DNA from 2 places in the Faecalibacterium sp. 3 genome. Region 2 is predicted to be linked to the other one. Evidence: predicted binding sites of a transcription regulator. Region 2 holds the regulator's gene; the other holds the start of a gene.
The links. The regulator HrcA, encoded in region 2, represses chaperone genes, less so after heat shock. The targets are predictions, from matches to a motif close to TGTTAGCACTCNNNNNNNNNGAGTGCTAACA.
Positions count from the first base shown of each region.

Region 1: the regulator HrcA is predicted to act here: its motif matches at 1,793-1,823, upstream of ACNSPV_RS13905 (Hsp20/alpha crystallin family protein).

Region 1 covers NZ_JBLWFN010000002.1:23,709-27,114, reverse strand. Annotated here, with positions in the region: gene ACNSPV_RS13920 (alpha/beta hydrolase) at 1-462, shown strand, start outside; gene ACNSPV_RS13915 (AMP-binding protein) at 483-1,004, shown strand; gene ACNSPV_RS13910 (DUF1003 domain-containing protein) at 1,056-1,646, shown strand; gene ACNSPV_RS13905 (Hsp20/alpha crystallin family protein) at 1,957-2,421, shown strand; gene ACNSPV_RS13900 (NAD(P)H-hydrate epimerase) at 2,539-2,823, opposite strand; gene ACNSPV_RS13895 (hypothetical protein) at 3,250-3,406, opposite strand, start outside.
Region 2 covers NZ_JBLWFN010000001.1:1,089,153-1,092,558, reverse strand. Annotated here, with positions in the region: gene ACNSPV_RS05095 (aminoacetone oxidase family FAD-binding enzyme) at 1-169, opposite strand, end outside; gene ACNSPV_RS05090 (stage V sporulation T C-terminal domain-containing protein) at 371-913, shown strand; gene hrcA (heat-inducible transcriptional repressor HrcA) at 1,313-2,386, shown strand; gene ACNSPV_RS05080 (nucleotide exchange factor GrpE) at 2,383-3,012, shown strand; gene dnaK (molecular chaperone DnaK) at 3,114-3,406, shown strand, end outside.

The sequences.
Region 1 (3,406 bases), on a different contig from region 2:
AAACACGATACGCCCTGCACCGGGGGTGCGGATGATTACCTGAAACTGCTTCTGGATGAAATTATGCCGGAAGCGGAAGCACTCCTTCCCGGTGCGCCCGCCTGGCGGGGCCTCGCCGGTTACTCGCTGGCCGGGCTGTTCACCCTCTACGCTCTCTACCAAACGGATGTGTTTGCCCGCGCAGCGAGTATGTCAGGTTCCTTCTGGTTTGAGGGCATCATGGAATATGTGTGCTCCCATGAGATGAAGCGCAAACCTGACTGTCTGTATTTTTCTCTCGGAGACAAGGAGAGCTCCACCGATAATCCGATTTTGAACGTTGTGCAGCAGAATACGCAGGAGATAGAAACACTGTGCCACGGGAAAGGCATCGAAACCACCTTCGTACTGAACAGTGGCAGCCACTATCAGGCGTGCAACAAGCGCACAGCGGCTGGCATTCACTGGATATTAAATAGATAAACCGACAAGGAGATAAAACGATGGATACGATCTATTCGCTTTTTCAGAAGGTAGTTAAAGAACATGAAAATGCCCCGGCTATCATTGAAAACGACCGCACCATGACTTTTGGAGAGCTGTCCAACATGGTGGATATGATCACGTGCAGCTTTCCGCAGGAAGTACACAGCATCGGCATCGTCATGCGTCACCGAACCGAGATGATTGCCTCGATTCTGGCGGTACTCAAATGCGGCGGCCGATATGTCCCAGCCGAGCCGGATTTTCCCACCGGGCGCATCCATGACATGATGACCGAGGCACAGGTGGATTTTGTGCTGACGGAACACGCCTTTGCGCCCAAACTGAGCAGTTTCCCCATCCGCTATGTACCAAAGAACAAGCTGGGGCTGCAAGGCGAAGAAATGCTGGAAGTGGTCGATTTCAAATGTGACCCAATTCTGATTGGCACACTACGAGAGGAACCCGGCTTCTTCCCGGCGTATCACATGAGCAAGGATAGCTGGATTACTGTTGCACTGGATGTGCAGCGTATCAGATGACAAAATCAAAATGTTGCTTGATATGAGTTATGAAGCAACGATACCCAAAACATGCAAAAAGAGATACTGATAAATTCCCGTTTACCACCCAAGAACATCCATGAGAGAGGAGTGACCGTTATGAAGGAAAACAGAAAACTATTAAAAGAAGTGCTCAAGGACATCCGGCACGACATGACCGATGAGGAAGTGCTGAATCTGCTGGCAGACAGTAAGATCTCCGTCAGTCCTGAAAGCGAAAAAGAAAAGTATACGCTGGGGCAGCGTGCAGCAGATTCCATTGCAAAATTTGCCGGAAGCTGGGCGTTTATCTTTTCCTTTACCGGTGTTCTGATTCTTTGGATGGTGGTCAACACGGTGCTGGCTGCCAAAGCGTTTGACCCGTATCCGTTTATTCTGCTGAATCTGGTACTGTCCTGTGTGGCGGCAATTCAGGCACCGTTGATCATGATGAGCCAGAACCGTCAGGAGGAAAAAGACCGCCGCAGAGCGGAAAATGACTATAAAGTCAACCTGAAGACCGAGATCATGATCGAGGACCTGTACGATAAAGTAAACGCCATTCTTGCCAAGCAGTCCGCACTGGAAAAGCGGCTGCAAAACGATGGCAAAAATCATACAAAGCAGCAGGAAAACAACTGAATCCTAGCTTTTTTGCGCCAAAATGGGATAAGCCGGAAAGAAAACGGTGTGCGATTCCATCTCCCGGTGTTGATTTTTGTCTCATTGTGGTAATGGGGGAAAGACAGATACAAGATATTGTTGCAAAAGTATTATTTTTTTGTGAATATTAGCACTCTACTATTGACAGTGCTAAAATGCAGTGCTATAACAGTGGCGTGCTCAGGAGGAAGGGAAAAAGGAGAGCCGCAAGACTCCCCGGAAAGCTCTTCCGAGTGGACGCTTCAGATTTTTTGCCCCGACCCGAACGCCGGGATTGGAGGAATGATTTATGCTTATGCCGACTGTTTTCCATGAAAACCTGTTCGATGATTTCTTCGATCCGTTCTGGAATGACGCTGCACTGGAACGTATGATGAACCGTGAGGCTCGTGATACCTTTGGTAAGCGTGGTGCAAACATGATGAAGACCGATGTCAAACAGACGGACAACGGTTACGAAGTAGCTGTTGACCTGCCGGGCTGCAAGAAGGAAGACGTTCAGATGGATCTGAACGACGGCTACCTGACCATTCAGGCAGTGCGCAGCCACAGTAATGACGAAAAGGATAAGAAGGGCCGCTATCTGCGGCACGAATCCTTCTCCGGCACCTGCGCACGCAGTTTCTACGTGGGCGATGTGAAGAAGGAAGACATCCACGCAAAGTTCGAGGATGGCGTCCTGCACGTCGAGCTGCCTGCTCCTCAGCAGACGAAGGCTTTGCCTGAGAACCCGAATCTGATTGCAATCGAGTAAAACGCCGGTCGTGTGCGCCAAGGCACAACGCACATAAGATGCCCCCCGGAGAGCCGCAACAAGCCCTCCGGGGGCATTTTTTGTTTCCCGGTATTTTTCCGCAGCGGCAAGCCTTCGTCAAAACTCCGGGTGCCATTCATCCCGGATGCCAATGTCAGCACAGATGATTTTTCCGCACAGCGGCGCAGAAGCTTCTGCCATATGCAAAGGCTTATAACTGTCGAAGATTACGGTCAAATCTGCATGGGCAGCACCCTCGGCAACCTCCCCGGTATCCGTGTTGATGCCGCTGGGCAGGTCTACAGCCAGCACAAAGGTGTCGCTCTTATGCAGACGGCGTATCAGCCCGCAGGCAGCAAGACCGGAAGGCCGAAGTGCGCCATAAACTACCATAGATTCCATAAGCGAGTGACCTGAAAAGGCCGCTCGCTTTTTTGTTTACCACAGAGCTGAAAGGAGGCCAAAATGCCAAACAAAACGCAAGAATACCTTAACCTCGCCCAGCAAACGGCGAATGGTCTGACCCGGTACTGGGAAAGCTGGACGGACTACCTGACCACCGCATCCAGGCTGTACAAGTACCCCTTTGCAGACCAGCTGATGATCTACGCCCAGCGGCCCGATGCCACCGCCTGCGCCGACTATGACATCTGGAACAACCGGATGAACCGTTATGTCCGGCGCGGTTCTAAGGGCATCGCCCTGCTGGATGAATCCAGCGGATTCCCGCGCCTGCACTACGTTTTCGATGTGTCGGACACCGGGGTGCGCCGTAATTCCCGTGACCCCGACCTGTGGCAGTACAACGATGACCTGAAACAGCCGGTTTCAGAAATGCTCGCCGCCACCTACGGCATCAGCGGAGAGCGTGTCAGCCAGCAGCTTGCGGATGTTGCCGGGAAACTGGTGGCGGATTACTGGGACAACAACAGCGAGGACATCAGCGCCATCGTTGACGGTTCGCTGCTGATGGATTATGATAGTG
Region 2 (3,406 bases):
TGCCGGTGTTGTCCAGATTGCAGCGGCCGTTGCCGGTGGCCAGCAGCTTTTTGCCCGGCCTTGGGTTGCGTTCCAGCACGAGCACCTGCGCGCGGGGTGCACTTTGTGCGGCGGCCAGCCCGGCGGCCAGCCCGGCGGCACCGCCGCCAAGAATGAGGATGTTCGGCATCCTGACACCTGCCTTTCTCAGCAGAATTTCAGAAGCTGTCCTCATAAGCAGGGTGCTGTGCTTATGAAAACGGCTTTTGGTATCATTGTAGCAGAACCCTGCCGGAAACGCAACGAAGGGGCAGCTTTCCGTAGGTATAAATTGCCCGGGCTGACAGATACTAGAGGTGCAGGCATTTTCAAGGAAACGGAGGAGCCAACAATGAAAGCAACAGGTATCGTGCGCCGCATCGACGAGCTGGGACGGGTGGTGATCCCCAAAGAGATCCGCCGCACCCAGCGCATCCGCCGCGGCGACCCGCTGGAGATCTTCACGACAGGCGACGGCGAGGTGATCTTTAAAAAGTATTCCCCCATTGGCGAAATGAACGCAGTGGCAGCCCAGTACACCGAGGTGCTGAGCAAAAGCTTTGCGCTTACCACCTTTGTGGCAGACCGGGACCGCATCCTCACGGTGAGCGGGAGCGGCCGGCGGGAGCTGGCCGACCGCAGCATCAGCCAGCCGCTGGAAAAGCTGATGGATGGCCGCAGGCTGTACCAGTGCGAGGGCATTGCGGAAAAATGCATCCTGCCCTGCGAGGGCTCGCCCCGGGTGGTGCTGTGCGCCGCACCCATCATTGCGTCGGGCGATGTGATCGGCGTGGTGGGTCTGCTGACCGAAGACCGCACCGCTGTGCCGGACGCCGCCCAGCTCAAGGCGGTGAATGTGGCGGCAGCGTTTCTGGCCAGACAGATGGAGGAGTAAGGCAGGACGATTTTGAATGCGCGCCGCGCTGCTTTGCGCATATTGCGCATATTCAGCGGAAAAATTATTTATAATAGAGCAATGCCGGGCGGTCTGCGGACCGCCCGGCATTGCGTTTTCACGGGTGGGGGTCGTGGCGGCAAACGGTATTTGCCGCGCTGCTTTCCGCGAAAGCGCGGCGCAGCGGGAAGCGGGCTTGACCCCTCAGACGCTTTGGCAAAACCGGAAAGCCTGACGTACTGCCAGGGCCACACCCCCTTTTTATGACAGAATTATGAATCTTTGATAACATTTTTCCAAGGGGCTTGACAGCACCGGAAAATTGGCTATAATGGTCTTAGCACTCAGGAACAAGGAGTGCTAAACAAACAAAGCGAACGCAAAAAGGAGGCAGGCGCTATGACGATGGATGCACGCAAGCAGCGAGTCTTGCAGGCGATCGTGGCGCTGTATGGTCTCGAAGGCGAGCCCGTTGGCAGCAGCGTGCTGGCAAACTACTTTGACATGGCAGTTTCCAGCGCAACGCTCCGCAATGAAATGGCGGCGCTGACAAAGCTGGGCCTGCTGGAGCAGCCCCACACCAGCGCGGGCCGTGTGCCCAGTGCCAAGGGCTACCGCTACTACCTTGATAATCTGCTGACCGACGATCAGCCGCTGGACCGCGTGAGCCGCGCCCGTGTGGATGCGGTGTTCGCAAGTCTCGACCACGAGCCGGAAAAGCTGGCGCAGGGTGCAGCCCGGGCGCTGGCCGCCATCAGCGGCTGCACTGCCGCCATCAGCACCCCGTGTGCAGAGGATCTGTGCATTGCCCATTACGAAGTCGTTCAGGTGGGCCGCAGCGCAGCCGCTGTGCTGGCCGTGACAACTGCCGGTTACGTCCGCACCCGTGTGGCGCGGGTACGCACCGGCCTCTCCCGCGAGAATGCGGCGGCTCTTGCCGCATTGCTGAACCGAAACCTCACCTTTGTGGCGCCGGTGGATCTTTCGCCCCGGCTGCTGGCAGAGCTGTGCAGCCAGATCGACCCGGAGCTGGTGCCTGTCATCAGCGCGGCGGCGGCCATCCTGCAGGACTCCGTCAAGCCCCACGTATTTCTGGGCGGTGAGCAGTATCTGCTGGACTGGCCTCAGCTGGACGGCAAGGTGGGTGACATCCTTACCCTGCTGAACGACGAAGAACAGGCAGCGGCCCTGATCGCACCTCCGGCAGAACGCAGCGAGAGCGTGCTGCTGGGCGAGGATCTGGAACCGCAGATCCCGGGCCTGTGCATCGTGAGCGACCGGTATCTGGTGGGCGGAGGCCTGTGGGGCTCCATTGCATTGATCGGCCCCACCCGGATGCCCTTCCAGAAACTGATGCCGCTGCTGCATTACTTTGCAGACCAGCTGGGCGAGGGCATGAGCGGCAAACGAAAAGACACCCCACAGGCTGCCGTACCCCGGCGGACTGTGATCTATAAGGAGGATCTGGAATGAGCGAAGAAGCAAAAAAGACGGCTCCGGCTCAGGAAGCGGAGCAGCCCGAAACGGCTCCCGAGGAGAAGGCCCAGCAGGCAGCACCCGAACAGGAACCTGCTGCTGAAGCTGCCGACCCGAAGGATGATAAGAAGAAGGATGGCGGCTGGTTCAATAAGAAGGCCCGTGAGCTGGAAGCCATAAAGGCAAAGCTGGACGCGGCCGAAGCCAACGCTGCACAGGCCAAAGACCAGCTGCTGCGCATGGCTGCCGAGTACGAGAACTACCGCAAGCGCTCCACCCGCGAAGCCGACCAGAAGTTCAACGATGGCATTTCCTTTGCGGTGAACCAGATCATCCCCATTCTGGACACGCTGGAGATGGCAGCCAACGCCCCCACCACCGACGAGAACTACAAAAAGGGTGTGACCATGACGCTGGACAAAGCCGCCAAGGCGCTGGACGTCCTCCATGTGGAGGAGATCGAAGCGCTGGGCAAGCCCTTTGACCCCAACTTCATGAACGCGGTGCAGCAGATCCCCGCCCCGGACGGACAGGAGAGCGGCACCGTCATCACGGTCTACCAGAAGGGCTACAGACTGGGCGATAAGATCGTCCGCCATGCGACCGTTGTGGTGGCCGAGTAACAATGCAGAAACCCGCAGGGGTTTTGAATATAATATCCGCTTACAAACATTTGAGCATCACATAAACAATACGATTTGTTCTTTCGAGAGGAGTTTTCATTATGAGTAAGATCATTGGTATCGACCTTGGTACTACCAACAGCTGCGTGGCTGTCATGGAGGGCGGCGAGCCCGTTGTTATCGCAAACTCTGAGGGTGCACGCACCACCCCGTCTGTGGTCGGCTTTACCAAGACCGGCGATCGTCTGGTGGGTCAGGTCGCAAAGCGTCAGGCCATCACCAACCCCGAGAACACCGTTGCTTCCATCAAGCGTTTCATGGGCACCGATCACAAGGTGACCCTGAACGGCAAGGAGTACACTCCCCAGCAGGTCAGCGCTATGATCCTGCAGAA